One region of the Pseudonocardia lutea genome, then DNA from elsewhere that is predicted to be linked to it. Evidence: riboswitches for the same ligand, from Rfam matches in the RefSeq annotation. Region 1 holds a riboswitch; each other region holds the start of a gene.
What was found. Region 1 has a riboswitch for S-adenosylmethionine ahead of ACFQH9_RS31480 (hypothetical protein). Riboswitches for the same ligand answer to the same signal wherever they lie in the genome.

Region 1 (7,080 bases):
GTAGGCGGCCAGGTCGTCCCGCCCGGTGACGACATTGACGAGCACCCGCCCTCCGCTCAGCGCGCTCAGCGTCGCGGTGGCGCTGGCGAAGTGGGCAGGCTGCCAGTAGCCCGGCCGAGCGGCGATCAATGGCGCGAAGGTGCGGGTCCGCGCCGCGACCGCGGCGGCCAGGGCGAACGTGTCGGGGCGCCCCCATCCCGTGCCGATCAGGGCGCCGCCCCAGCCGTGGTCCTCGGCGGAGCGGGCGAGCTCGACGGAGTAGTCGAGGCTGCCCCAACCGTCGACGGTGTCGTCGCCGCGATGGCCCGGCTGAACCATGTTGGGCAGGTACCAGAGGAAGTTCCGGCGCGGCAGGGGTTCGGGCACGGTCGGCCTCCAGGTGGATCGACGGTCCCCGGTCCCGGGCGCACCGGGACCGGGAGCACGGGCTTCAGCCCGCCGGGACGTGCCGGCGCACCCAGTCCACGGCCGTGGTCGCGACCGCGTCCTGGCTCTCGTAGAAGGTGTGGGTGGCGCCGGGGATCACGACGACGTGTGAGCCGGCGGGCAGGAGGTGCTCGCCCTCCGCGGTGATCGCGGCCAGGGCTTGCTCCTGCTCGCCGGTGTCCCCGTGGATCACGAGGACGGGCACGGGCACCGCACCCAGCAGCTCCTCCTGCGTGCCGGTGGCACCGAGCTTCGGCCGGCGTCGGTTGACGACGACGTGCGTGCGGCTCGGAGAGTCCACCGCCAACGCGACGTCCTCGTCCCGGTACCACGCGGCGAGCTGCTCGGAGTCGAGGAACGGGTACGGCGCGTCGCCGTCGCCCGCCCCGGTCAGCGCCCCGGTCAGGACGAGCGTGCGGACCCGCGGCCGTTGCGGGGCTACCCGCAGCGCGATGGCCGAGCCGAGGCTCTGCCCATGCAGCACCTGACGGGCGTAGCCGAGCGAGTCGAGGTGGTCCAGTCCGGCGTGGGCGTCCGCGAGCAGGTGGTCGGCGTCGACCACCTCCCCCTCGGACTCGCCGAACCCGCTGAGGTCCAGGCGCAGGACCGCAAGGCCGAGGGCTGAGTACTCCGCGGCGAGCCGGTCGAACCGACCGCCGGCCCGTCGGTCGGAGAGAAAGCCGTGCAGGAGCAGGACCGCGGTGTCGGCCGTCCCGGGGGTCAACGTGGCGGCGAGCGACCCGCCCCACCCGCTGGTCAGGCGCAGCTCGGTCTCGGTGCTGGTCATGAGAGCCCCAGGTTCTCACGCAGGGTGGTGCCCTCGTACTCGGTCCGGAACACCCCGAGCTTCTGCAGGTGCGGTACGACGGCCCGGCCGAAGTCGTCGAAGGACCCCGGGAAGTGGGTGGGGGTGATCAGGAACCCGTCGGCGGCGCCCGAGCCGAAGATCTCGGCGAGCTGCTCGGCGACCTGCTCGCCGGTGCCCACGATCTGGGGGGTGAGCTCGCTGGTCGAGAACTCGATGCCCGCCTCCGCGAGGGTGACTCGGTCCCGGCGGGCGCCCAGCAGGGCGTCGAGCTGGGTGATCGCCCTGGCCTCGGTCTGCCCGTCGGTTGCCCGTTCCTCGAGGACGTCGACGTAGCGGGCGGTCAGGTCGACCCCGGTCAGGTCGATGCGGGCGAAGTGGCTCAGGAAGGTCGTCCCGGACTCGGGGGTGATCCTGGTCCGCAGGAAGTCCCGCCGAGCCTCGGCGATCTCGCGGGTCTCGCCCACGATGGGCTGCACCGCCGCGAACAGCCGGATCCGCTCGGGATCCCGGCCCGCCGCGCGCGCCTTGGCCCGCAGGTCGTCCTTCTTCGCTCGCAGGTCCACCCGGGTGCGCTCGATCGCGAAGATCACCTCACCCCAGCGGGCGCCGAACTCGCGGCCCCGCTGCGAGTCGCCCGCCTGGATGATGACCGGGTGGTCCTGCGGGCTCGGCGGCAGGTTCAGCGGCCCGCGCACCGCGACGTAGCGGCCCTTGTAGTCCGGGACGGTGATCCTCGACGGGTCGGCGAAGACGCCGGTGCCCTGGTCCTGGACCAGGGCGTCGGGCCCCCAGGACCGCCAGAGGGCGAGTACCGCCTCGACGAACTCGTCCCCGCGGTCGTAGAGCTCGGACCCGGTGAGCTCCTCGGCGTTCGGGAAGTTGAGGTAGTTCGCGGGTCCGTGGGACTGGATGACGTTCCATGCGACCCGGCCGCCCGAGAGGTGGTCGAGACTGAGCAGCGTGCGTGCCAGGTTGTAGGGCTCGTTGAAGCTGGTGGACAGGGTGACGCCCACGCCGAGGTGGGTGGTGACGGCGGCGATCTGCCCGGCGACCTAAGCGGGGTCGTGCTTGATGGCGTTCGAGTGCCCGTGCCGGGTGAAGCCCTCGTGGTGGCTGACGGTCTCCGGGATGAAGGCGAGATCGAACTTCGCGGCCTCGAGGCTGCGGGCGGTCTGGTGCAGGAAGTCCCGCCCGAGCCAGTCCCGCGAGGAGTACGGGTGGCGCCAGGCGCCGGCATAGTGGCCGCTCGGGAACAGCACGTAGCCGCCGAGGAACAGATGGCGTTCGGTCATGGTGAGTGCCTCCTTCGAGAGGTCAGGGGGAGACGCGCCCGACGCCCTGGGCGTACAGGTAGCGGTTCGGCTTGGGCGTCCACTGCAGGCCCTTGGACACGACGCCGGTGAACGGCGACGGGTACAGGAAGATCGCGTGGGCCTGGTCGTGGGCGTTCTGCACGGCCCGGTTCACGAGGTCGGTCTTCACCCCAGACAGCGACGAGACCGGTCAGCAGCCGGCCGCCGATGTACCGCCAGCCGACAGGAGCGCGCAGGCGCCGGGCGACGGTGTCCGAGGTGGATCAGCAGGAGCGGGGACGATCTGTGGAACGGACACGTGGATCCTCAGGGCGGGAAGGGTGGAGCAGGCCTCGTTGCGGGCGATGGCCTCGGTGCGGGCAATGTCGGACAGGGGGCGGCCGAGATGTCGTCGAGGCACGGGCGGGCGCATCAGGACGGTCCGGCGGTCTCCTCGCTGTCATTCCGCACGTGCCCGCTGCGCAACGCTGCGACGACGGGCGCGCTGGCTGCAGGCGATCGGAGGACGGGGCGTGGTCACCGGGACCGCGTACGGGCGGTCAGTGCAGCCGACAGCTCGCCGAGTGCACCGTGCCGTGGTCGATGAACCGGCGCTGGGTCAGGCTCCCGGCCCGCACATCCGTGGGCGTACAGGGGGACACCGTCATCCCCGGACGTAGCCCGGGGGAACGTCGACACGGTGTCTGCACACGGAGAGTAGAACCCATCACCCTGATGGGTGTCCAACCGCGAATGCTCATCGGAAGCGATAAGCGTACGTGATCAGTGGCGCGGATCTCGTCAGAAGATCGGTGCGTCGGTCGCGCGGCCCGCGGGTGCCGTCAGATGGACGGCGTAGCCGGATGTCCGGACGTTCTGCCTGCTCAGCGGCGTGTGGCGGTTGCGTCACTCGCGTGTTCGTGCGCTTGACAACCGGAACGGGTGACGGGTTGAGTGCGAGTTGTCCATCCAGAGCGGCCGAGAGACCCGGTTCGACGACGCCGCAGCAACCGCACCGCTCGGTGCGGTGCTTCAGCCGGGAGCGATGGGGGAGCCGTGCTCACGAGGAGCCAGGAGACCTGGTCCCGGCGCCGGCACGTGGACTTCTGCCGCACCGAGGCCGCCCCTTTGTCGGTGACGACCATTGCGTCCGCCCACCGGCGGTACTGCCGGCCGCACGGATGCCCCGTCGCCCCGATCCTGCGTCCTCCCGGAGCACAGCCATGTCTGCACCCGTTCCTCCCGACCCGACCTTCCCGACCTTCCCGACGAGCCTCGACGACCGCCACGCCGACCTCGGCGATCGGCTCCTCGCCTCGCTCGAGGCGCTGGTCGAACGGCACCGGGGGCGTTCGAGCGGCGACGACACCGCCGACGGCGAACTGATCGCGGTCGAGGCGGCCCACCGGCGCCTGGTGGTCCGCGTCGCTTCGCCGCGCATGCGGAGCTGACGCCGACACCGGGAGCAGGTCGCCGCGCTCAAGCAGGGTCCGAGGCGTATTGACCCGGGTGACGCTGAGGGCCGACACATCCGCGTCGACGACCCGGTCGAGGCGCTGCGCCTCTAGCGGTTGTCGTACGCCGCGCGAGCGGCGTCGATGTGCGGCAGGTGCGTGATGCTCCACTCGATCAGTGGCGCGGTGGCTTCGCGCAGGGTTCGACCCATCGTGGTCAGCTCGTAGCTGACGTGCGGTGGCATGACGTTGTGGACAGTGCGCGTCAGGATGCCGTCGCGCTCGAGGTCGCGCAGTGTCACGGTGAGCATGCGCTGGCTGATGCCGTCGATGGCCCGCTTGAGCTCGGTGAAGCGCCGCGGTCCGTCCTTGAGCATGCGGACGATCAACAGTGCCCACTTGTCCCCGACGATCCCGAGGACTTCGCGGGCTTGGCACGGGTCCTGCATGGTTACCTCCTGAGAACCGGGGCACCGGAAAGTGCCGTATTGCCCGGTGCGCGTCGTGGGGATGACGATGTTTCGGTTACCAAAGGGTACCGAGGCACGAGGAGGAACCGACGACGATGGCCACGTTTCTGCTGGTGCACGGCGCCTGGCACAGCGGGCGGAGCTGGGACCGGGTGGTCCCGCTGCTGGAGTCGGCCGGGCACCGGGTGCTCGCGCCGTCGCTGACCGGTTACGGCGACAAGGCGCACCTGCTGGGCCCTGAGGTCGGGCTCGGTACTCACGTCGAGGACGTCGCCGGTCTGATCGAGAGCGAGCGTCTCGACGGCGTCGTGCTCGTCGGGCACAGCTACGCCGGGATGGTCATCTCGGGGGTCGCCAACCGGGTCCCGGAGCGGATTGCGCATCTGGTGTTCCTCGACGCGATGGTCCCCGAGGACGGCGAAAGCGCAGTCGACGTCCTTCCGGTCACCAAGCAGCTGATCGAGGTCGCCGTGGACGGCTGGCGCGTTCCGCCGATGCCGGAGCAGCCGCCACCCCTCGGCCTGTTCGGGGTCACCGATCCCGACGACGTCGCCTGGTTGCGCTCGATCCTGTCGGACCACCCGGTGCGGTGCCTTGAGGAGCCGGTCAGATTGGACGCGCCGGCCGCGCGCACGATCCCGCGCACGCACATCCACTGCGTCGGGGGTCGGCCTGCGGGCATCACCCGGCGTCCCGTCCCGGCTGGCGAGCGGGTGCGTGAGCTGCCGACCGGCCACGACTGCATGATCACCATGCCCGCCGAGCTCACCGGGCTGCTGCTCGAGGCAGCGGCCTGACAACGGCGCCGACATCGGTTCGTGGGGAAGCTCGGGTCGAGTGTGCACGTGCCGGATCGGGGCCATGGCGAGCGACCTCGGCGACCTGGGCGGCATGGTTCCTGGCCGCCCGGCCGCGGCTCGCCACCGCGGCGAGCGGGTCGGTGATCACTGTGGGATGCCTGTTCCCGTTGGCGCTGGTCGGCCTCCGCCCGCTCACCCGTCGGCGCCGGCGTGGACGTAGGCCGTGGGAGGGACCGCCCCTCGGTTCTTGGTGCTGGGCTTCGATCCCGTCAGGGCAGGCCGTCGCCCGGCGGCGGCGTCCGGTGCAAGAGATGGTCGCCGATCGTGCGGGCTGCGTGGGCGGCCGGATCGTGGCTGGCCACGGTGCGGGCGTTACGCCAGTGGCGGTCCAGCCCGGCGGAGGTGAGGGTGGCCGACGCGCCGGCGGCGTCGAAGACGATCGTGGCCGCCCCCTGGGCGGCGCGGTCGGCCGCCACCTTCGCCTGCGTGACCTCGATAGCGGCTGCGGCGAGTTCCTCGGGCGTGCGGTGTCCGGCCGCGGCGTCGAGGGCACGCGCTGCACTGAGCACCACGGAGCGGGCGGTGTAGGCGAGGACGCCGGCCTCGCCGACCGCGGCCTGGACGAAGGGGTCCTCGGCGGCCCGCTCGGCCTCGGCCGTCTGCGCGGTGCGTGGGTTGGCGCGGGTGAAGGCGGTGATGTCGGAGACCGCGCCCGTGGCGATCCCGGCCGCAACCGCAGCAAGGTGCAGGGCACGGAAGCTGGAGGTCACGGTCGGTCCGGAGCGCCCTGGTACGGCGTGCAGCACGTCGGCGGGGTCCACCTCGACGTCGGTGAACACGGCTGACCCGGTGGCGGTCAGGCGTTGCCCCATTCCTTCCCAGTCGTCCCACAGCTCGATGCCGGGGGCGTCGGCGGGCACGAGGACCCAGACTGGTCGGTCGTCCTCGTCGCGGGCGAGGACGGTGAGGTGGGTGGCGAACAGCCCGCCGGTGGCGTAGTGCTTCTCGCCGGTGAGGAGGAGGCGCCCGCCCGTGTGCCGCAGTCGGGTCCCCACGTCGAAGGGCCGAGAGCCGGTGCGTTCTGAGGTCGCCTCGCCGATCAACACGCCGCGCACGGCGCGGAGCCGGCGGGCGGCGTCGGGGACGTCGGGCTCGAGGAGCCGTTCGACATGAACGAAATGAGGGCGGGTGGCCTGGGCGACGTTGGAGTCGGCCGCGGCGAGTCGCACCACGGTCCGGACGACGTCGGCGATCGACCCGCCTGCCCCGCCCAGGGCGACCGGGACGCGCAGCGAGCCCAGCCCGGAGTCGCGGAAGGCCTGCATCTCACGGTAGGGCAGGGTGCGCTGTTCCTCGCGGCCGCGTGAGCCGGCCCGGACGCTGTCGGCGAGGGCGGGAAGCACTCGCGTGAGGAGCTCGTGGCGGTCGCTCGTGGCGTGCGCACGCCCGGGGGCTTCGCCGTGGCAGGCGCGACGGGTCAGCGGGTCACGGGTGGGCATGGGTCCTTCCGGGGGGTGATCGGTCGGCGGTCGGGATGCCGACAGATCGCGCTCGCCTGTCGTCGGAGATCGACGTGGCGGCGCGCCCGGAAGAGCGGCCGAAGGGCCTCGGACGGTGCCATCGCTCGGATGGTCGCACGAGCGAGGCGCGCGGCGGAACCGCCCGGCGTGGGCCCGGCCACTGCGCGGTGGGCCGTCGAGTGTGGTCCACCACGGAGGTCCGGTTACATCTCCCGGCGTCGGATGTCCGAACCTTCCTCCGGCGCCGGGCTCGGTGTTTCTCCTGGTGGGAACGTCCGGGTGACTGTCCGGACAGGTCGGCGCCCGGCAC
Region 2 (7,080 bases), on a different contig from region 1:
GCAGGGTGCCGGGTGCGCTCATCTACTGCGCCCCGTCGTTCTTCCAGGCGTCGTGGAGCTGGATACGGGAGGAGGCGTCGAAGGACACGCCGTGCACGGTCGGCGCGACCGCGAGCACCGTCGTGAGCTCGGCGACCGGCACGTAGAAGCGCTGGGCGAGGAGCTCCTGCTGGGCCTGCGCGACGATCTGCGTGCGCTTCGCCGGGTCCGGCTCGGCGGCCTGCTGCTGCAGCAGCGGCTCCAGCGGGCTCTGCGGCACCCGGTAGTAGTTCGCGCCGGCCGTGGAGAAGGAGCTGCGCAGGATGTCCGGGTCGGCGCGGGTCAGGTTGCCCCAGATCGCGACGAAGTCGCCCGAGGACTGGATCGTCGGGAACTGCGCGATCGGGAACTCCTGGACCTGCAGGTCGATCCCGGCCGCCCTGGCCTGCTGCTGGATCAGCTCGAGGGTCGGCCTGTTGGTGCCCGCGTTGTTGGCGAAGGACAGCGGGAAGCTCAGCCGCTGCCCGTCCTTGACCCGGATGCCGTCCGGGCCCGGGGCCCAGCCCGCCGCGTCGAGCGTGGACCTCGCCTTCTCCAGGTCGAACCCGAGGTCGGCCGACTCGTCCGCGTACGACGGTGTGGTGGAGGCCAGCACGCTCGTCGCGGGCCTGGTCTGCGAGGTGTAGACCGCCCCGACGACCTCCGGCCGGTCGATCGCCAGCGACAGGGCCTGCCGCACGGCCGGGTCGGAGACGATCGGCTTGCCGAGGTTGAAGCCGATGCCGAACGTGATGCCCGGGTTGGGCCGGGCCAGCAGCTGCGCCCCGGCCCCGGTCAGCGGCGCCTCGTCCTGCTGGCCGATGCTGCCGATCGCGTCGACCTCGCCGGACTGCAGGCTGCCGGTCCGCACACCGGACTCGGGCACGATCCGGAACTCGACGGTGTCCAGGTAGGCCTCGCCCTGGTGGGCGAAGAGCGCCGAACCCCAGTTGTAGCCGGGCCGCTTGGCCAGGGTGAGCGAGGCGTTCTTCACGTAGTTCTCCACGGTGAACGGGCCGGAGCCGATCACCGAGGCGCAGCGCTCGTCGTCGGACTTCGCGACGGTCGCCGGGGACAGGATGCCCAGGCTGTGGGTCGAGGTGCCCTGCAGGAACTGCACGTTGGGCTGGTTGAAGGTCACGGTGAACTGCGTCGGGCTCGTGACGGTCGTGCCCTGGTAGCCGGCGAGGTAGCCCTTGGGGAGGGTACCGCGGGCGCCGATCTGCGGGACCCGGTCGAAGTTGGCCTTGACCGCGTTCGCGTCGAGCGGGGTGCCGTCGGAGAAGGTCACCCCGTCGCGCAGGGTGAAGGTGTAGCTCTTCGCGTCGGGCGAGGTCTGCCAGGAGGTCGCGAGCCAGGGCTCGAGCTCCCCGGTCCGGGGGTCCTGGTCGGTGAGCGAGTCGACGACCTGGCGCAGTGAGTAGATCGTGTCGTTGCTGGCGACCTGCTGCGGGTCGACGCAGCCCTGGTCGCTGGACACGGCGAAGCGCAGCGTGCCGCCGGCCTGCGGCGGGCCGGCGTCGGCGCCGGAGGCGGGGCCGCTCGCGTCGCCGCACGCGGCCAGCACGACGGCGGCGGCGGAGAGCAGTGCGGGCAGGAGCAGCCCGCGAGGTCTGACGGTCATGGGAGTCCTTCGGGGAGGGCCCCGGGCCGGCGGGCGTGCAGGCCCGGGGTGCGTGGGAGCGGAGGGCTCAGGAGGCGGTGCGGGCGGTGGTGCGGTCGGCCGACGGCTCGCCGAGGCCGGCGGGTGGGCGCAGGCCGAGGTTCTCGCGCAGCGTGGAGCCGGTGTAGCGGTCGCGCAGGACGCCGCGGTCGCGCAGCAGCGGGACCACCTTCTCCACGACCTCGTCGAGGCCGGCGGGGCTGACGTACGAGCCGAGGATGAAGCCGTCGACCGCGTCGTCCTGCACGTACCGGTCGATCTCGGCGGCGACCTGCACGGGTGTGCCGACGAACACGGCCCTGTCGAACTCATGCGTGACGACCTCGCGCAGCGACCAGCCGTGCCGCCGGCCGAGCGCGCGCCAGGCCTCGGCCGTGGCGCGCGCGTCCTGGGTCAGCGGGGCGCGCCCGCGGATCCACTTCGGCGCCTCGGGCGTGGGCTCCAGCTCGGGGACGGGGCCGTCCGGGTCGACCTGCGAGAGGTCGCGGTTCCACACCATCTCGGCCAGCACGATCGCGGTGAACGGGTCGACCTGCCGGCTGCGGACGTCCCGGTGCCGGTCGCGGGCCTCGGCCTCGGTGTCGCCCAGGATCACCGACGCCGACGGCAGGATCTTGACCTGGTCGGGGGCCCGGCCGAACTTCGCCACCCGCGCCTTGACGTCGGCGTAGAAGGCCCTGGCCTCGTCGAACTTCTGGTAGCGGGAGAAGATCGCGTCGGAGCGCGAGGCCGCGAAGTCCCGGCCGGCCGGCGACTCCCCCGCCTGCAGCACCACCGGATGGCCCTGCGGGCTGCGCGGGGTGCTGAAGCGCCCGGCGATGTCGAACTGGGCGCCGCGGAAGGCGAAGTCGCCCACGTGCCCGTCACGCAGGAACCGCCCGCTCGCCGGGTCGGCGACGACGGCGTCGGAGCCCCAGGAGTCCCACAGCGCCCGGACGGCGTCGAGGGTCTCCCCCGCGCGCTCGTACCGCTGCGAATGCTGCAGGAACCCGCCGCGCCGGAAGTTCTCCCCCGTGTCGGCGTCGGAGCTGGTCACGACGTTCCACGCGGCCCGCCCGCCGGACAGGATGTCCAGCGTCGCGAACCTGCGGGCCAGCTCGTAGGGCTCGTTGAAGGTCGCGTTGATCGTGCCGGTGAGCCCGATGTGCTCGGTCACCGCGGCCAGCGAGGCCAGGACCGTGAAGGTGTCCGGCCGTCCGACGACGTCCTGGTCGAAGACCTGCCCGCCGCGGGTGCGCAGCCGCAGCCCCTCGGCGAGGAACAGCAGGTCGAACGTGCCGCGCTCGGCGGTGCGGGCCCAGTGCTCGAAGGACGCGAAGTCGATGTGGCTGCCCGACGCCGGGTCGCTCCACACGGTGTCGTGGTTGACGCCCGGGAAGTAGGCGCCGAGGATCACCTGCCTCTTCCCGCGCGGCGTCGATGGTTCGCTCGCACGCTCGCTCACGCCGCCACCCCCGCGTACCGGCTGGCCGGGCGTTCCAGGCCGAACCGCTCGCGCAGCGTCCCGGGCTCGTAGGCGGTGCGGAACAGGCCCCGCTCCTGCAGCTCCGGTACGAGCCCGTCAACGATCGCGTCGAGGTCGGTGGGCAGGACCGCCGGCCGCAGCCGGAACCCGTCGACCCCTTCGTCCCGCCAGGACTCGAGCAGGTCGGCGAGCGCGGTCGGGGTGCCGGCCAGCATTGCGGCGTCGGAGCGCAGCGGGCTCCGCTCCTCCAGCCGGCGCAGGCGGGCGTGCGCCGCGTCCGCGTCGGCGTCGAGGACCACGACGAGGTCGGCGAGCACGCGCAACGCCGGCTGCGTACGCCCGACCGTGTGCTGTGCGGCGCGGATCTCGCCGAGGATCGCGGGGATGTCGGCGGCGCCCTGCGGGGTGGTGAACACGACGTCCGCGGCGCGGGCGGCCAGCTCGTACGCGGCCCGGGCGTGGGCGAGCGCGACGACCAGCGGCTGGCCCTGCGGCGGTCGCGGCACGATGGCCGGCCCGCGCACCGAGAAGAAGCGCCCCGCGAAGTCGATCGTGTGCACCTTGTCCCGGTCGAGGAACCGGTTCGTGGCGGCGTCGCGGATCTCGGCGCCGTCCTCCCAGCTGTCCCACAACCGCCGCACGACCTCGACGGCGTCGGCCGCCTCGTCGAACAGCTCCTGGACGGCGGCGGCGGTCTCCGGGGTGCCGAGCGTCTCGCGGCGGATCTCCGGCAGGGTGCGCCGGCCGAAGTGCCGCGCCTCGTCGGCGCGGGCCGAGGTCTGCACCCGCCACCCGGCCCGGCCGCGGCTGTCGTGGTCGAGCGTGGAGATCGCCGAGGCGACGTGGAAGGGCTCGGTGTGCGTGGTGGTGACGGTCGGGACGAGCCCGACGTGGCGGGTCAGCGGCGCGACGAACGCGGCGACCAGCTCGGCGTCGAGCCGCCCGCGGACCTGGTCGGTGCGGCGGTCGGACGCGCCGAGGTGATCACCGGACTGCAGGCCGAGGCCGTCCTCGATCGTGACGAGGTCGAGCAGGCCGCGCTCGGCGGCGCGGGCCAGGGCGGCCCAGTAGCGGGCGGTGAAGAGCAGATCGGGGCGGGCACCGGGCTCGCGCCAGGCGGCGGGGTGCCAGCCGGCGCCGTCGAGCGCGACGGCGAGGTGGATGGGGGCCATGAGGGCACACCTCTCCTGCGGGAGGGGGAACGGGGATCGGGTCCTCGTCAGCCCCGACAGCCGGCGCTGGCCGTGCGCAGGAGATCCACGTGGCGCCGCCGCACCCCGAGAAACATGACTCCTCCATCGCTCCCGGCCTTAGCACCCGCACCCGTCGAGCGGGGGGTTGCTGCGGCGTCGTCGAGCCAGGTCTCTCGGCCGCTCTGGATGGTGTGGCCCCGTGGGGCCGGGCTTCACTCTACGGATCCGGAGGGCGCTCCCGTCAATCCTCCGGGTGAGGAGTGTGATCGAGGCCGCGTGGGATTGTCCGGACAGGACGGGGCCACCGTCCATCAGGGAGAACACCGCGGCCGGACAGCCTGCCGAGGTCCGGACGATTCACCGTCGGCGGCCGCCTCGCCGGCGGTCGGCGCGCAGCCGCCGCAGCATCGGCAACGCGCTGAACGAGGTTCCCCCGGCCGCCACGAGCCCGACGCCCAGGTCGACCGAGATCCGCCCCTCGCGCTCCCAGTAGACGTCCTTCAGGTCCAGCAGCAGGGCGAACTCGTCGACGATCAGCGCCAGGCCACTGCCGTAGGCCAGCGCGACCAGGGGATGGCGCCGGGTCCTGTCGGTGCCGCGCACCGCGACCGCGCCCACCCCCGCCAGCAGGCCGATCCCCCAGAGGTAGTGGTGCAGGTGTGCACCCCCGACCGACACGTTCCGGAACGGGCCGCCGCCACGCCGGATGCTGTGGGTGATGCCACGGACCCCCGCGAAGGTCGCGGTGAAGCCCGTCCAGGACCACAGGACCGCCCGTTCCCGTGGCCCGAGCCCCTCGCGGTAGGCCGCGCGGACGTCGGACGGTGTCGGGACGGCCGGCACCGTCGCCTGCGGCTCCGAGGCAGATGACATGCGCCGAGAATGGCCCATCGGCCCGTCGCTCACCCACGAGAGGGGGTTTCCGACTGGACGACCGGGCGGTGACGACGGTCGGAAGTGCCCTTGTCCCGACGCCCGGGGAGCTGTTGGGATGCGCGGATGGCGAAGGACGGCACGTCCGGACGAGGAACGCTGGTCCTGGTCGCGATGACGCTGGCCAACGCGATGATCCTCATCGACCAGACCGCCGTCCCGCTGGCCCTGCCCGACATCGCCCACGATCTCGGGGTCGGTTCGCAGTCGGTGCAGTGGGTGCTCAACGCGAGCCTCCTGCCCCTGGCCGGCCTGACGATCCTCGGGGGACGGCTGGGCGACCTGCTCGGCAGGCGCAAGGTCTTCGTGACCGGATCGGTCCTGTTCGCGGGCGCCTCGGCGCTGGGCGGCCTGGCGCCCTCGTTCGAGGTGCTGCTCGCCGCCCGGATCCTGCAGGGCGCCGGGGGCGCGCTGATGCTGCCCACGACGGTGGCCATCGTCAGCTCGGCCTTCTCCCGCGACGCGGCCGGCCGGGCCCTCGGCACGATGGGCGGGATCGCCGCCGTGGCCGGTGCGCTGGGACCCACCATCGGCGGCGTGCTGACCTCGACCCTCAGCTGGCGTGCGGTGCTCCTGATCAACGTTCCGCTCCTCGTGGTCACGCTGGTCTGCACGGTGCGCGCCGTGCCCGCCGACGCGCGGTCGACGGGTCGCCCCCACATCGATCTCAGCGGCGCGGTCACGGCCGGCGTCGGGCTGGTTGCCCTGGTGTTCGGGCTCGGGCAGACCACGGCGTGGGGCTGGAGCTCGCCGGGGGTGATCGTCTCGCTGGTCGTCTGCGTCGTGGCGTTCACCGCGTTCGTGCTGCGCGAACGGCGGGCCCACGACCCGCTGATGAACTTCGCCCTGCTGCGCCGGAGCCGCAACTACCTCGGCGCCACGATCAGCCAGGGCCTGGCCGGCATGGCCGAGATGGGCCTCGGGCTGATCTTCCCGTTGCTGCTCATCCTCAATCTCGGGATGGACCCCGCGGTCGCGGGCCTGGCCCTGATCCCCACCACCGTGCCCATGGTGGTCCTCGCCCCCCTGGTCGGGCGCTGGTACGACCGGTCCGGCGGGCGGCCGCCCCTCGTCGTCGGGTTCGGTTGCCTCGCCCTCGCCGGCGTCCTGCTGGCACTGGGCGCCGGGGCGCGCGGCTACCCCTGGTTGCTGCCGGGCCTGCTGGTCTACGGCGTCGGCCTCGCGATCGTCCTCACCGTCAACGACCCCGTCAGCATCGACACGGTCCCGGAACGGGACCACGGCCAGGCGTCGGGCGTGTCGGCCACCGCGGAACAGGGCGGCGGCGCGATCGGCATCGCCCTGCTCTACGCCGTGTTCCACGGCGTCTACCTCTCGCGGCTGCACGCCGACGTCGCGGACCGGGACCTCCCGCCGCTCGACGACCAGACCGGCCCCCTGCTGCGCGACGCGCTGAACGCCGCCGAGCAGTTCGGACTGCATCCCGACACCTTCGACCCCCGGGTCGCCCGGTACCTCGGCTCCGCCCGGGTCGCGTCCGACTTCGGCTACTCCGTCACGTTCCTCGTCACCACCGTCCTCGCCCTGATCGGGCTGGTGGCCACGGCCGTCCTGGTCCGCAAGCCGGGACAGCCCGCGGTCGCGGCGACCGAGAGCGAGACCTCCGCCCCGTGAGCATCGCCGCGCGGCGCCGGCGGCCGAGCTCGGCGAGCGGCGCGAGCCCGGTGGCGCCGAGGTCGTGGCCCCGGTTGCACGGTTGCCGGTGACGGCGGCTTCAGGTCCCGTCGCCCGGCCGGAATCCCGTCGGCCAGCCCGGCAGGTCCTCCTCCTTCTGCACGCCCGCCGCG
Region 3 (7,080 bases), on a different contig from region 1:
GGCGGCGGCAAGGGCGCCAACGCGGCGGTCGCCGCGGCCCGGGCGGGCGCGGAGGTCCGGTACGTCGGGGCCGTCGGCGCCGACGACGTCGGCTCCGCTGCGCTGGCCGAGTTGCGGGCCGAGGGGGTCGACGTCGGTGGGGTCGCGGTCCTCGACGGTGTGCCGACCGGGGTCGCGCTGGTCGTGGTCGACGCGGAGGGCGAGAACCAGATCGCCGTGGGCGGCGGGGCGAACGCGGCCGTCGACCCGGAGGCCGTGCGGGCCGCCGTCGCCGGTTCGGCGAGCTGGGCCGGATGCGTGCTGGTCAGCACCGAGATACCGGAGGAGGCGGCGGCCGCAGCGGTCGAGGCCGCCGCAGGGAACGGCATCCGGTGCGTGGTGAACCCCGCCCCGGTGCTGCCCGTGCTCGGGAGGCTGCTGGGGTACGGGCCGGTGCTGACCCCCAACGCGACGGAGAGCCGCGACCTGGCGGCCCTGCTCGACGACGGTCCCGCGGAGGACACGGTCGAGGCCCGGGCAGCCGCGCTCGCCCGCCGGACGACGGCCGAGGTCGTGGTGACCCTGGGCGGCGAGGGGGTGCTCGTCGTCGACCCCGACGGCGGCGCCGAGCACGTCCCGGCGCACCCCGCGCCGCAGGTCCGGGACACGACCGGTGCCGGCGACACGTTCAACGGCGTCCTCGCGGCCGGGCTGGCGGCGGGGGAGTCGGTCGCGCGGGCCGTACGACGGGCGGTGGTCGCCGCCGCGCTGTCGGTCGCGGAGAGCGGGGCGCGCAGCGGGATGCCGGACGGGCGGCGGATCGAGCACCCCGAGCGCGGCCCGAGGGGCCGTGCGCGGGAAGTGGTGCGCCGGCGCCACTTCCCGCGCACGTGAGCGTCAGCGCGGTTCGGCCGGCACCTCGAGCAGGAGCGAGTGGCCCTGGTGCGGCTCGAGCTCCACGACGAAGGCGCGCAGGTCGTCGACCACGCCGACCTCCTTGTCGGTGAACATGTCCGTCACGCGGCTGCCGGGGACGAGGTGCTCGGAGCGCACCGTGCCGGTGACGGGTTCGGCGGCGAAGTTGAGCACCGTGACGTGCGTCCGACGCCCGCCGTCCTCGCCCGGGTCGAGCTCGTGGACCAGAACGAGCATGCCGCGGTGCGACACGTCCGGGATGTCGACCTGCCGCGCCACCGCGATCCCGTAGCGCGAGCGGACGGCGAGGATCGCCTGCAGCTGCCGGGCGAAGCTGCGCTCGTCCTCCAGCTGCTCCGGCAGCGACCCGTACAGCGAGCGGCCGCGCGGCATCCCGGAGGCGGACTTCACCGCGTGCGGGGCGGCGCCCATCAGGTCGTGCGCGGCGCGGTGGATCCACCGGGTGTCGCCCTCGGCGATCAGCTCGGCGACCTCCTCGGCCGGCAGGGTGAGCATGCCCGTCAGGTCCCAGCCGGACAGGGCGAACACGCCGGGCTGCAGAGCGTTGTACATCGCCAGCAGCAGGTGCACCCGCATGATCTCGGGGACGTCGTCCTCCGTGATCGCCTCGAGCGAGGTGATCCCCAGCGTCGCGGCGATGACCGTCGCCGTGGTGCAGGCGATGCCGTTGGTCGTGAAGACCCGGTTGTACGGCGCCTTCTCGCCGGTCAGCGCCGCGGTGAGGTCCGCGCGCACCCGCTCGGCGAGCTGCTCGCCGGTGAGCTCCTCGCCGCCGAAGGGGTAGACGTCGTCGCGGTGCCCGGTGGCCCAGTGCACCAGCTCGTAGGTCAGCTCGTCGTGGTTCTGCAGGGCGTGCACCAGCCCGGCCGGGTCGACGCCCAGCTCCAGCGAGGTCCGCTGGGTCAGCCGCAGGAACTCGGTGTCCCCGGTGACCAGCGCGTGGTGGTAGGCGGGGCGGTTGACGAAGTCGTACGACAGGTCCGGGCCGGCCTCGGCGGTGGCGCGGATGTCGTCGATCGTCAGGTTCAGCTCCTGGAAGGTGAACCCACCCAGCTTGCGCACCATGCTGGCGATCAGGTGGTTGGCCGCCGAGGAGAGCGGGTGCCCCTCGGACCAGGCCGGCATGCCCTCGGCGCTCTTCTCGACGCCGAGGAAGCCGTTCGCGTCGAGCCGCAGCGCGCCGGAGCCGAGGTCGGCCAGCGAGTGCACGGCGTCGCCGATCACCAGGCGCATCCCGGCGAACGACGGGTCGAGCCAGTTGATCGAGGGCTGGCCGTCCTTGAAGTAGTGCAGGTACACCCACCGCCGGGCCACGCCGTCGACGCCGACGACCGGCTTGGTCGCGCTCCAGTTCGTCTCCTTGACGCCCGGCGCGTAGAAGATCACCCGCTGCAGCCGGCCGATGATGTACCCGGCCTTCTCCAGCGCCTCCTCGGTGGGCACGTCGAGGTTGACCGAGTCCCGGCCCGGCGGGACCTCGGGCAGGAGGTTCCAGTCCTCCTCCTCGATCTCCACCATGTGGTAGATGCCGGGGTAGTCGGCGTACTTCATCTCGGCGAGCCGGAAGTCCGCGCCCTTGCCGGTGTGGCCGGGCACGATGTCGTCGATGATCGTGCCGCCGGACCAGGTGGCCATGCCGCACATCGCGCGGAACTCGGCCTCCGTGCCGAACGCGGGGTCGATCTCCGTGCCGATCCGGTCGAAGTGGCCGTCGACGCTCGAGGTGTACTGCCAGCCGGCGATGCCGCCGGCCCGCTTGACGGGCCCGGTGTGGATCGCCTCGATGCCGATGGTGCAGAAGGCGTTCCACAGCGCCTCGTCGCCGAGCGCGCACAGGAAGGACTCGCCCGGCCGCGTGATCAACGAGATCGGGTATGCGGTGAACCAGACCGACGCCGACTCGACGGCCTGGCGCGGGCCGGGATCGGCGAACGGGTTCTGCCACATCGTGCCCTGGCCGGAGAACTGCCGGGCGATCTCGTTGGCGTCGGCGAGCATCGACTGGCTGAGCAGCCAGGACACGTACGCCGGGTTCTCACCCGTGGCGGCGCCGTCCTTCGCGACCGACCGCCGGACGACGGGCGACTTGGCCCGGGCGCGATGGCGGAGCGTGCGGGGACGCGCAGGATGCAGGTGCTCCGCGTAGGTGATCTCGCTGGGCTCGTGGGGGTGCTGCTCCGCGGTCTCCTCGGACTGCGCCCGAGACAGCGCTGCGTCGTCTGCCATCTACTCTCCGTGCTCGCCGCGACCCGGTCGTCGCCCGGGGGTGGGTCTACCACCCACGCCTGCGGGGAAACGACGGTGACGCGCCGACGGTGCGCCCGTCCACCCGACCGCGCAGGCCGAGCGGTGGGCCCCGCCGCTCGGCGACGGGGCCGTGCCGCCCGTGCCGCCCGTGCCGCCCGTGCCGCCCGGTCCGTCCGGGTTGCCCGGGGCCGCTCAGTGCTGTTCAGGGCTGTTCAGGGCTGTTCAGGGCTGTTCAGTGCCCGCAGGCCGCCCCGCCCGCCGCCGTGACCGCACCGAGGCCCAGCGGGTCGAGGTCGCGCGGGTCCGGGGTCGGGGTCCAGCGGCCGTCGACCTCCCGGTAGTCCCACTCCGGGCCGCCGGCGGCGATCGCGCGCACGGCCTCGACCAGCCGGTCCACGTCGGACCCGGTGGTGTTCAGGCCGAGGCTGACACGCACCGCGTCGGCCCCGCCGGCGAGGCGGGCGAGCAGCGGGTGGGCGCAGAAGCGGCCGTCGCGCACCCCGATGCCGTGCTCGGCGGACAGCGCGGCCGCGACGAGCCCGGCCGGGATGCCGGTGACGGTGAAGGAGGCGACGGCGACCCGGTCCGGGGCGTCGGCCCAGATCCGGAGCGGGCGGACGCCCGCGATCCCGGACAGCCCGCTGACCAGGCGGGCGAGCAGGGCCCGCTCGTGGGCGGGGGCGACCTCGTCGATCACCGGGTCCAGTGCGCGGCAGGCCGCGGCGATCGCGGCGGCGCCCAGGACGTTGGGTGTGCCGGCCTCGTGCCGGTGCGGCGCCGGGGCCCAGCTGACCTCCGCGGTCCGGTCCTCCACCCCGACCGAGCGCACTGCGCCGCCGCCGGCGAGGTACGGGGTGGCGACGTCGAGCCAGTCCCGCCGCCCGACCAGCGCGCCGGCGCCGTAGGGGGCGTAGAGCTTGTGCCCGGAGAGCACGACGTAGTCCACCTCGGACGCCGCGATGTCGACCCGGCGGTGCGGGGCGAGCTGGGCCGCGTCGAGCACCACGCGGGTGCCCGCGGCGTGGGCGATCGCGCAGATCTCGTCGATCGGCAGGATCTCGCCGGTGACGTTGGAGGCGCCGGTGATCGCCAGGAGCGCGGTCGGCTCGGCGGCGAGCGCGTCGCGCAGGAGGTCGAGCGTCTCGCCGACGGTGTCGGGCGCACGCACCACGCGGTGGTCGGTGCCGCGCCAGGCCAGCAGCGTGGCGTGGTGCTCGACGTCCAGGCACAGCGTCGCGCCGGGGACCGCGCCCGCGAGCAGGTTGAGCGCGTCCGTGGTGTTGCGGGTGAACACGACGACGTCGTCCGCCCGCGCCCCGACGAACCGGGCGACCGTCTCCCGCGCGCCCTCGAGGACCGCGGTGCAGACCTGCGAGGCGTAGCCGGCGCCGCGGTGCACGCTCGAGTAGTAGGGGAGGAGCTCGGCCACGTGGTCGGCGACGGCGCGCAGGGCGGGGGCGCTCGCGGCCAGGTCGAGGTTGGCGTAGGGCACCGTGCGGCCGTCCACCAGCGGGACCGGGAGGCCGGTGCCGACCAGCTCGGGCAGGGGAGCGGCGGGCGTCGACGCGGCGGAGGCGGCGGCCGTGGCGCGGGCCGGAGCCGCGGCGCAGCCCGGGGCCTCGGTGCAGGGCGGAGCGGTACGGACGTCGGACATCGTGGATCCTCCACGGATCACTCAGGACCCGGTACGGCACGAGGTGCCGGACGTCGGGGTCCGCGCTTGCCGGCCGCGGGTCCGCGGCGGCCCGGTCGTCACCCGGAGCACCCCACCGCGGAGGAGGGTTGCCGGCCAGCGAGCCGGGGCTTGGCGCTGGCGCTCTTGACCTGACGACGACGGTAGGTGCCGATCCGCGGAACGGTCAAGTGTGATCCGGGCCGCGGAATCGGGAGCGGGAATGACCGGACATTGCGGTCGCGGATGTTCCAGATCGGCGCGAATTGTCCGGCCCTCGCTCGATCCCGGCCATTCCCGCGGCATTTCCGATCCGTTTCCCCCGCGCCGGGAAGAACGCTCACGCTGGGTGGAGGGACGGCGGCGGTCTCCCATCACCCGATCGAGGGGGACGGCGGCGAATCGCCAGGTCGGCCAAGGCGAGTCGTGATCGGTTCCCGAGATCGCCGACACGATCGCGTGAAGATTCCGCGCCGCATCACACCGCGCACCCGGCCCGTTCCGGGGCTCCGAGAGGTCGGATTACGGTGACCTGGGCCACGAGAACGGGTCCGAAATGAGGCCGGAACGGTGTGGGACGACCCTCTGTCCGACCCCGCTGGTCACCACTGCTCCACAGGGGTGACACAGTTCCGGTCATGCGCCTCACCGACCGCTTCGCCTATCGACGTCACGTCGATCTGCGTCGCGTCGCGAGCGCACTGTGTAGCGCGCCGGTGAACTGAAGGCCCGGGCCGTCCGGCCCCGCCCTCTTCCCCCTCGCGACCCCGCTCCGGCACCCGCCGTCCCGTCCGCCCGGCCCCGACCGGGCCGCCGACCGGTGTGCCAGGCCTCGCCCACCGCCGCCCGCCCCGCCGCCGCCGGTCGGTCCACATCGGACCGTCGGTGCGGTGTTCGGGCGCCGGTCCGCCGCCGTCCGCTCCCCGATGAGAAGAAGTGGAGACATCGTCGTGCCCCGACACCGACGACACCGACCATCCCGGTCGGCCCTGACCCGGCTCGCCGGGTCCGCGACCCTGGCGGGCGCCGCCGTGGTCGGCCTGACCGGCCCGGCCCAGGCCGCCACCCCGGACCTGGTGCCGGACCTCGCCCCGCTGCTCACCGCCCATTACGACGAGGAACCCGCACCCGCGCCGGAGGCCCCGTACGTCGAGCCGTCGTCCACGGCGTTCGGCGAGGGCGACCTGCTGAACCAGGGCCGGGACCTCGCTCCCGCGGGCGTCCCGCTCGCCGGCCTGACCCAGTCGGCGGTGGGCGCGCCCAGCCGACTCCTGCCGAGCTGAGGCCCGGGATGCGTGCACCGAAGAAGATCCTGCTCGGGCTGCTGGCCCTGGGGGTCGTCGCCGGGGTGACCACCATCCCCGGCGGCGACGCGTACGCCGACGTCGAGACCGTCAGGTCCGCCGTGAAGGGGGCCGACGGCAAGGACTACTGGGTCGAGAACAACATCGACACCGACGCCGCGGAGGACTCCCGCGACGGGTCGACGCGACCGGAGTACATGGTCGTGTGGGCCGGTGACGAGAACGTCGCCGACACGGTGGTCCCGGACGTCAAGAACCTGCCGGGGTCGCTGGCGAACCCGACCGACAAGGTGCGCAACGCGCTGCCGGGGCCGGACTTCATGGCGGTCGTCGACGTCACGAAGGGCTCGCCCGGCTACGGCAAGGTCGTCAACACGGCGACCGTCGGTCCGCTGGTCGAGAACGAGCCGCACCACATGCAGTACTCGTGGCGCAAGGGCGACAAGATCTACGCGGGTGGCCTCTACTCGGCGGCCACCTACGTCTTCGACGTGTCCGCGCTGCCGGAGCTCAAGCTCTCCGGCATCAGCCTCCCCAGCCAAACCCTCTGCGGGTCGGTGCCGGACGCGTACTGGGTTCTGAAGGACGGAACGGCCTACGGCACGTACATGGGCGGGCCGGTCGTGCCCGGGCCGTGCACGTACTCCCACGGCGAGGTGCGGACCGGCAACGGTTTCGCCGGGACCCCCGGTGAGGTCGTCCGCTTCGGGCCGGACGGGCAGAAGCTGGTCGAGGCCCCGGCCGCGACCACCACGCCCGAGGACCCGACGCAGTGCCTCAACATGCCCGCGCTCGGCCAGCCCAGCTGCGCCAACCCGCACGGCATCCAGGTCCGCGAGGACCTGAAGACGATGGTCACGAGTGACTACGCCGAGCCGCGGACGATCATCCTCGACCCGGTCAAGGCGCCGTCGCCCTACCTGCGCCGGCCGACCGTCCGGA
Region 4 (7,080 bases), on a different contig from region 1:
CGGCGTGCCGGGGCAGGCGGTCCTCGTCGACGCGGGCCCGGACGACGGGCCGACGGACGCCTGCCTGCGGCGCCTCGGCGTCGACGCGCTGGCGCTCGTCGTCGTCACCCACCTGCACGCCGACCACATGGGCGGGCTGGCGGGAGCGCTGCGAGGCCGGGCGGCGGGCGGGGTCGCGCTGGGTCCGGCCCAGGAGCCGGCCGGCGCGCTGCACCGGATCGCACGGCAGGCCGGGGAGGCCGGTGCGCCCGTGCTGGAACTGACCGCGGGCCGGCGCCTCACCTGGCCCGCCCTCACGCTCGACGTCCTGGCCCCCGCCCGGGCGCCGGAGTACGTCGACGGGGAGGACGGCACGGCCGTCAACAACACGTCGGTCGTGCTCCGCGCGACCACCCCGGCAGGGCGGATCCTGCTGACCGGCGACGTCGAGCTCGACGCCCAGGCCGAGCTCCTGCACGGCGGCGCGGACCTGCGGGCGGAGGTGCTCAAGGTGCCGCACCACGGCTCCCGCGCCACGAGCCCGGAGTTCCTGCGGGCCGTCGCGCCGCGGGTCGCGCTGGTCAGCGTGGGCGCGGGCAACTCCTACCGGCACCCGAACCCGGGGCTGCTCGACCTGCTGACGGCGTCGGGGGCCGTCGTGCGGCGCACGGACCTCTCCGGCGACGTGGCCTTCACCCGTGCCGACGAGCTGGTCGCGCGCGGGGACCCGCTCCCGGCCCCGCGCCGCTCCCGGGCGGGCCGCCGTGCGCGTCGCCGGGTCCCGAGGACGACGGCGGGCCCGGAGGAACACGTCCCCCGGGCCCGGCCTTCGTCGTGGCGCGCCGGCTCAGCGCCCCTCGAGCGCCTCGCGGACGGCCTTGCTGGTCGCCGGCACCGTCGCGGTCGGACGGGCGTGGGCGGACACGGCGTCGAGCGTCTTGAGGCCGTCGCCGGTGATCAGCAGGACGGTCTCGGCGTCCGGGTCGATCCTGCCGGCCTCGATCAGCTTCTTCGCGGTCGCGACGGTGACACCGCCCGCGGTCTCGGCGAACACGCCCTCGGTGCGGGCGAGCAGCCGGATGCCCTCGACGACCTCCTCGTCCGTGACGTGCCCGACGGCGCCACCGGTGCGGCGCACGGAGTCGAGGACGTACGGGCCGTCGGCCGGGTTGCCGATCGCCAGCGAGCGGGCGATGGTGTCCGGCCGGACGGGCTGGATGACGTCGTGGCCCTGCTCGAAGGCCGAGGCGACGGGCGAGCAGCCGGTCGCCTGGGCGCCGAAGATCGTGTAGGGCTTCTCCTCGACCAGGCCGAGCCGGACGAACTCGCCGAACCCCTTGTCGACCTTGGTGAGCTGCGAGCCGGAGGCGACGGGGACGACGATCTGGTCGGGCAGGCGCCAGCCGAGCTGCTCGGCGACCTCGTAGCCCAGGGTCTTGGAGCCCTCGGCGTAGTAGGGGCGGACGTTCACGTTCACGAACGCCCACTCCTCGTGCTCCGCGGCGAGCTCGGTGGCGAGCCGGTTCACGTCGTCGTAGTTGCCGTCGACGGCGAGGAGGGTGCCGCCGTAGACCGCCGTCGTGGTGATCTTGGCCTGCTCCAGCGAGGAGGGGATCAGCACGACCGAGTCCCAGCCGGCCCGGGCGGCCGCCGCGGCCACGGCGTTGGCCAGGTTGCCGGTGGAGGGGCAGCAGAGCACGGAGAAGCCCAGCTCACGGGCCGCGGCCAGGGCGACGGCGACGACCCGGTCCTTGAAGGAGTGCGTGGGGTTGCCGGTGTCGTCCTTCACCCACAGCTTGCGGAGCCCGAGCTCCGCGGCGAGCCGGTCCGCCTGGATGAGCCGGGTGAAGCCGGGCTCGGTGTTCGGGAAGGCCTGCACGTTCGCCGGGACCGGGAGGAGGTCCTTGTAGCGCCAGATCGACTTGGGGCCGGCCTCGATGGACTCCCGCGTGACCTTCGGGAAGTCGTAGGCGATCTCGAGCGGGCCGAAGCACTGCGGACACGCGAACTCCGCGGCGAGCGGCGTCCGGTGGCCGCACTCGCGACAGGAGAGCGCAACGGCGGAGCCGAGGTCGAAGGTGGTGCCGGCAGGCGTGTCTGCAGTGAGAGTCATCAGATCTCCTCATCTGTCCCGCTGGCGCGGGCCGGAATTGGCACCTGGTCCGTCGACGTGCAGGCACCGCGGGGTGCACTGCGCGGATCGTCGTTCGACGCCGGTTGCCGGGGCTTCGTCGGGCCGTTCCCTCTGCCCCTCTGGATGAGCCATATGCGGTTGTGCCGTGCCGGCCCCGTGCGCGGAGCGAGCGCGACGCCCGGATCGATCCGGACGCCCTGCACGGTACGGCACGCGGGGCGCCCGGATCCAGCCGGCCGTCGGATGTGGGAGGCGTGTCACGGATCGTCGGTGTCGTGCGCGACGATGGCGCCCGGGCCCGGGCCGCCCGGGCCCCGGTGCACCACGACCCCGCGCGCCGCCCCCCGCGACGCGTGCGAGAGGAGTTCGGCCCATGCCGGCCACGAAGCCGCCCGCCCCCGTGCAGCTCGTCGTGGGCGAGGAGGAGCTGCTGGTCGAGCGCGCCGTGAGCGAGATCCTCCGCGCCGCCCGCGCGGTCGACCCCGAGACCGACATCCGCCGGTTCCGCCCCGCCGAGCTCACCCCCGGCGAGCTGGTCGGGCACCTGAGCCCCTCGCTGTTCGCGGAGGGCCGGATCGTGGTGATCCAGGGGGCGCACGAGGCGGGCAAGGACCTCGCCGCGGCGATCCTGGCGTACGCGGCGGAGCCGGCCGACGGCATCGTGCTGGTCGCCGTGCACGCGGGCGGGGCCCGCGGCAAGCAGCTGGCGGACGACCTGCGCAGGGCCGGCGCGGCCGTGACCAAGTGCGACCGGCTCACCCGTCCCGAGGAGCGCGCCGAGTTCGTGCGGGCCGAGGTGCGGCGGGCCGGCGGCACGATCACCGCCGAGGCCGTGAGCGTGCTGCTCGAGGCGGTCGGCTCGGACCTGCGGGAACTGGCGTCGGCCACGAACCAGTTGGTCTCCGACACCGGCGGGCAGGTCGACGGCCAGGCCGTGCGCCGGTACCACCGCGGCCGCGCCGAGTCGTCGGGCTTCGCGGTGGCGGACAAGGCCGTCGCCGGGGACCGGGCGGGCGCGCTGGAGGCGTTGCGCTGGGCGCTGGTGCTGGGCGTCGCGCCGGTGCTGGTCGCCGACGCCCTGGCCGACGCGGTGCGCACGCTGGCCAAGGTCGGCGCGGCCGGTCGCGGCGACCCGAACCGCCTGGCGGGCAGCCTCGGCATGCCGCCCTGGAAGATCCGCAAGGCGCAGGGGCAGGTGCGGGCGTGGCGGCCCGCCGGCCTCGCGACGGCGATCGCGGCGACCGCGCAGGTCAACGCGGACGTCAAGGGAGCGGCCGCGGACCCCGCCTACGCCCTGGAACGCGCCGTCCTCGCGGTCGTCGAAGCCCGCGGCACCGGCTGACTCGCCGCGGCCGACCCCGACGCCGCCCGAGAACGCGTCGACGGCCCTGCCCCACGGGAAAGGGCAGCGCCGTCGACGGGAGCGCTCGACCGGGTCCGGTGGACGCCGGGAGCACGCGGGCGCGCCGGGCGCGCCCGCGGGATCAGGCGCCGATCTTGGCGACGCGCCGGGCGAGGGCCGACTTGCGGTTCGCGGCCTGGTTCTTGTGGATCACGCCCTTGCCGGCGGCCTTGTCCAGGGCGCGGGCGGCGGCGCGCTGCAGCTCGACGGCCTTCTCGGTCTCGCCGGCCTCGGCGGCCTCGCGGAACTTGCGGATCGCGGTCTTGACCGACGACTTGACCGACTTGTTGCGCTGACGGCGCTTCTCGTTGGTCTTGACCCGCTTGATCTGGGACTTGATGTTCGCCACGCTGGTGTGCCTCGAGTCTTCCTGGTGCTGGTACGTATCGGGGGGCTCAGGCGACCCCGACCGGTTCTCCACCGATGCGAGCGAGCACGCCGAGCACTCGGTCGTCCATGCTACAACCCGGCGCGGACGGCCCTGCACGGGCCCGCGCTCCGCGGGCCACGGAACCGGGATCGCACGGCGCGCGCCCCCACGACCGCCCCAAGACCGCCTCCACGCCGGTCCGGCGACCACGGCCCGCACGCCGCGAACGCGGCCACCCCGCGTGACCGTCTCGTAACGCGGACGTAGCACCGTCCCGTTGGCCCCGGCCAGGGGAAACGGTCAAGATGACCCCGTGAGCCGCGCAGTGGACCGCAGACCCGCAGGAGAGCCGGCACAGGACGACGGGGCCGCGACCACCGGCCCGACCAGCCACGCAGCCACCGGTGCGGCCACCCGGACGACCACCGACGCGAGGACCGACACGGCCGCCGCCACGGCCGCCAGGAACCGGACCGGCGCCACCAGGGCGTCCGGCACCAACGGGTCGGCCATCCCCGCCGCCACGGGCCGTGCCCGCGGCTCGGCCCTGTTCGACGGCTATCTGGAGCCCGGCCGTCCCAACCCGGACGCGTTCGACGAGATGTTCAACGCCGACGGCAGCGTCCGCGCGCCCTACCGGCACCTGCACGACGCGATCGCCCCCACCGCCGCCGCGGACCTGGCCGCCCGCGCGGAGGCGCTCGACCGGGCCTACATGGACCAGGGCATCACGTTCAGCCTGTCCGGCAAGGAACGCCCGTTCCCGCTGGACATCGTGCCGCGGGTGATCGGCGCGAGCGAGTGGAGCCGGCTGCAGCGCGGGATCGTGCAGCGGGTGAAGGCGCTGGAGGCCTTCCTCGCGGACGTCTACAACGACGCGCAGATCGTCCGCGACGGCGTGCTGCCGCGCCGGCTGATCACCAGCTGCGAGCACTTCAAGCGTGCGGCGCACCTGCTCAACCCGCCCAACGGCGTGCGCATCCACGTCGCCGGCATCGACCTGGTCCGCGACCAGGAGGGCACGTTCCGGGTGCTGGAGGACAACCTCCGCAACCCCTCCGGGGTCTCGTACGTGATGGAGAACCGCCGCACCATGGCGCGGGTCTTCCCCGACCTGTTCACCCGCCAGCGGGTGCGTGCGGTGGCCGACTACTCGACCCACCTGCTCCACGCCCTGCGCGCGGCCGCGGCGCCCAACGTCGCCGACCCGACGGTCGTCGTGCTGACCCCGGGCGTCTACAACTCCGCCTACTTCGAGCACTCGCTGCTGGCCCGGCAGATGGGCGTCGAGCTCGTCGAGGGCCGGGACCTGTTCTGCCGCGACAACGTCGTCTACATGCGCACGACCGAGGGCGAGCAGCAGGTCGACGTCGTGTACCGCCGGATCGACGACGACTTCCTCGACCCCCTGCAGTTCACGCCGACGAGCGTGCTGGGCGTCGCGGGGATCATGAACGCCGCCCGCGCGGGCAACGTCGTGATCGCCAACGCGGTGGGCAACGGGGTGGGCGACGACAAGCTCGTCTACACCTACGTCCCGCAGATGATCAAGTACTACCTCGACGAGAAGCCGGTCATCCCGAACGTCGCGACCTTCCGCTGCTGGCTGGACGAGGAGCGCGGGCACGTCCTCGACCGGCTCGACGAGCTGGTGCTCAAGCCGGTCGAGGGCTCGGGCGGGTACGGCATCCTGTTCGGCCCGGACGCCACGGCCAAGGAGCTGCAGAAGGCGCGCAGGGCGATCCGCGACGACCCGCGCGGCTGGATCGCCCAGCCCGTCGTCCAGCTGTCCACCGTGCCGACCAAGGTCGACGACCGGCTCGTGCCCCGGCACGTCGACCTGCGGCCCTTCGCGGTCAACGACGGCGAGGAGGTCTTCGTGCTGCCCGGCGGCCTGACCCGGGTGGCCCTGCCGAAGGGCAGCCTGGTGGTCAACTCCAGCCAGGGCGGCGGCTCGAAGGACACCTGGGTGCTGGCGGCGAGCCGGTCGAGCGAGGCCGAGCGGGAGCTGGGGGAGCGGGGGATCGCCGCCACGGCGCCCACCCGCGGCCCGGCCACCGAGCAGGGGCCCGAACCGGGCCTCGACCAGCAGCAACAGCAGCAGCAACAGCAGCAGCAACAACAACAGCAGCAACAACAGGGCCGGCAGGTGCAGGAGCTCGGCGGGATGCGCCGGGAACAGGTGCCGGGGCGGACGGAGGGACGGGGCTGATGCTCGCCCGCAACGCCGAGTCGCTCTACTGGATCGGCCGCTACGTCGAGCGCGCCGACGACACCGCGCGGATCCTCGACGTCTCGGTCCACCAGCTGCTCGAGGACGCCACGCTCGACGTCGACGTGGTCGCCCGCCGGCTGCTCGGCGTGATGGGCGTCGACCCCGGCACGGACGAGCCGCTCGACGCCTTCTCCCTCACCGAGGTCCTCGGCTACGCCACCGACGTCCCCGGCTCCATCGTCTCCTCGATCTCCAGCGCCCGGGAGAACGCCCGCGGCGCGCGCGAGGTCGTGTCGTCGGAGATGTTCGAGTGCCTCAACGCCACCTGGAACGCGCTGCCCGAGCGGCAGCGGTACGCACGCTGGGTGGGGCCGCACGCCTTCTTCAGCTACATCGAGGACCGGGCGGCGATGTTCTCCGGGCTCGCCGCCTCGACGATGAGCCGGGACGACTCGTGGCGCTTCTACCTGCTCGGCCGCTCGGTGGAGCGGGTCGACATGGTGGTGCGGCTGCTGCTCTCCCGGGTCTCGGACCGGATGAGCTCGCCGGGCTGGCTGTCCGTACTGCGCTCGGCCGGCGCGCAGGACACGTACCTGCGCACCTACCGCGGCGCCGTGGACGCGGTGCGGGTGGCGCAGTTCATGCTGATGGACCGGCTGTTCCCGCGGTCGGTCTTCTCCTCGCTGCGTGAGGCGGAGACCTGCCTGCAGCAGCTGGACCAGCAGCCGACGGCCCGGGTCGGCGCCAAGGCCGAGGCGCTGCGGCTGCTCGGCCGGGCGCGCAGCGAGCTGGAGTTCCTCCGCCCCGAGGAGCTGATCGACGACCTGCCCGCCCAGCTGCTCTCCCTGCAGGAGACGATCCAGAAGGTCGGCGAGGCCGTCTCGCTGCAGTTCTTCCACGCCGCCCCCTGGGTCGCGTGGACCGCGCCGGAGGTGGTCTGACGATGGGCTGGCGCATCCGCGTGGTGCACGAGACGGGCT

Region 2: another riboswitch for S-adenosylmethionine. It lies ahead of ACFQH9_RS24620 (LLM class flavin-dependent oxidoreductase); the one in region 1 lies ahead of ACFQH9_RS31480 (hypothetical protein).
Region 3: another riboswitch for S-adenosylmethionine. It lies ahead of ACFQH9_RS09030 (aminotransferase class V-fold PLP-dependent enzyme); the one in region 1 lies ahead of ACFQH9_RS31480 (hypothetical protein).
Region 4: another riboswitch for S-adenosylmethionine. It lies ahead of thrC (threonine synthase); the one in region 1 lies ahead of ACFQH9_RS31480 (hypothetical protein).

Annotation. Positions count from the first base shown of each region.
Region 1 covers NZ_JBHSQK010000125.1:2,951-10,030, reverse strand. The annotation lists gene ACFQH9_RS31505 (LLM class flavin-dependent oxidoreductase) at 1-366, opposite strand, end outside; gene ACFQH9_RS31500 (alpha/beta hydrolase) at 431-1,213, opposite strand; gene ACFQH9_RS31495 (NtaA/DmoA family FMN-dependent monooxygenase) at 1,210-2,274, opposite strand; gene ACFQH9_RS31490 (hypothetical protein) at 2,287-2,526, opposite strand; gene ACFQH9_RS31485 (hypothetical protein) at 2,549-2,716, opposite strand; SAM riboswitch class I at 3,489-3,578, shown strand; gene ACFQH9_RS31480 (hypothetical protein) at 3,750-3,977, shown strand; gene ACFQH9_RS31475 (winged helix-turn-helix transcriptional regulator) at 4,091-4,429, opposite strand; gene ACFQH9_RS31470 (alpha/beta fold hydrolase) at 4,546-5,247, shown strand; gene ACFQH9_RS31465 (acyl-CoA dehydrogenase family protein) at 5,520-6,749, opposite strand; gene ACFQH9_RS31460 (putative leader peptide) at 6,728-6,871, opposite strand.
Region 2 covers NZ_JBHSQK010000071.1:35,942-43,021, reverse strand. The annotation lists gene ACFQH9_RS24635 (ABC transporter permease) at 1-22, opposite strand, end outside; gene ACFQH9_RS24630 (ABC transporter substrate-binding protein) at 23-1,642, opposite strand; gene ACFQH9_RS24625 (NtaA/DmoA family FMN-dependent monooxygenase) at 1,710-3,125, opposite strand; gene ACFQH9_RS24620 (LLM class flavin-dependent oxidoreductase) at 3,122-4,318, opposite strand; SAM riboswitch class I at 4,439-4,532, opposite strand; gene ACFQH9_RS24615 (hypothetical protein) at 4,697-5,212, opposite strand; gene ACFQH9_RS24610 (MFS transporter) at 5,339-6,907, shown strand; gene ACFQH9_RS24605 (carboxymuconolactone decarboxylase family protein) at 7,008-7,080, opposite strand, start outside.
Region 3 covers NZ_JBHSQK010000017.1:26,233-33,312, reverse strand. The annotation lists gene ACFQH9_RS09040 (PfkB family carbohydrate kinase) at 1-873, shown strand, start outside; gene treS (maltose alpha-D-glucosyltransferase) at 877-3,141, opposite strand; gene ACFQH9_RS09030 (aminotransferase class V-fold PLP-dependent enzyme) at 3,395-4,816, opposite strand; SAM riboswitch class IV at 4,874-4,987, opposite strand; gene ACFQH9_RS09025 (putative leader peptide) at 5,473-5,559, shown strand; gene ACFQH9_RS09020 (hypothetical protein) at 5,785-6,117, shown strand; gene ACFQH9_RS09015 (hypothetical protein) at 6,126-7,080, shown strand, end outside.
Region 4 covers NZ_JBHSQK010000030.1:32,195-39,274, reverse strand. The annotation lists partial or broken gene ACFQH9_RS13520 (ComEC/Rec2 family competence protein) at 1-505, shown strand, start outside; gene thrC (threonine synthase) at 827-2,092, opposite strand; SAM riboswitch class I at 2,099-2,243, opposite strand; gene holA (DNA polymerase III subunit delta) at 2,487-3,455, shown strand; gene rpsT (30S ribosomal protein S20) at 3,598-3,864, opposite strand; gene ACFQH9_RS13500 (circularly permuted type 2 ATP-grasp protein) at 4,397-6,097, shown strand; gene ACFQH9_RS13495 (alpha-E domain-containing protein) at 6,097-7,041, shown strand; gene ACFQH9_RS13490 (transglutaminase family protein) at 7,044-7,080, shown strand, end outside.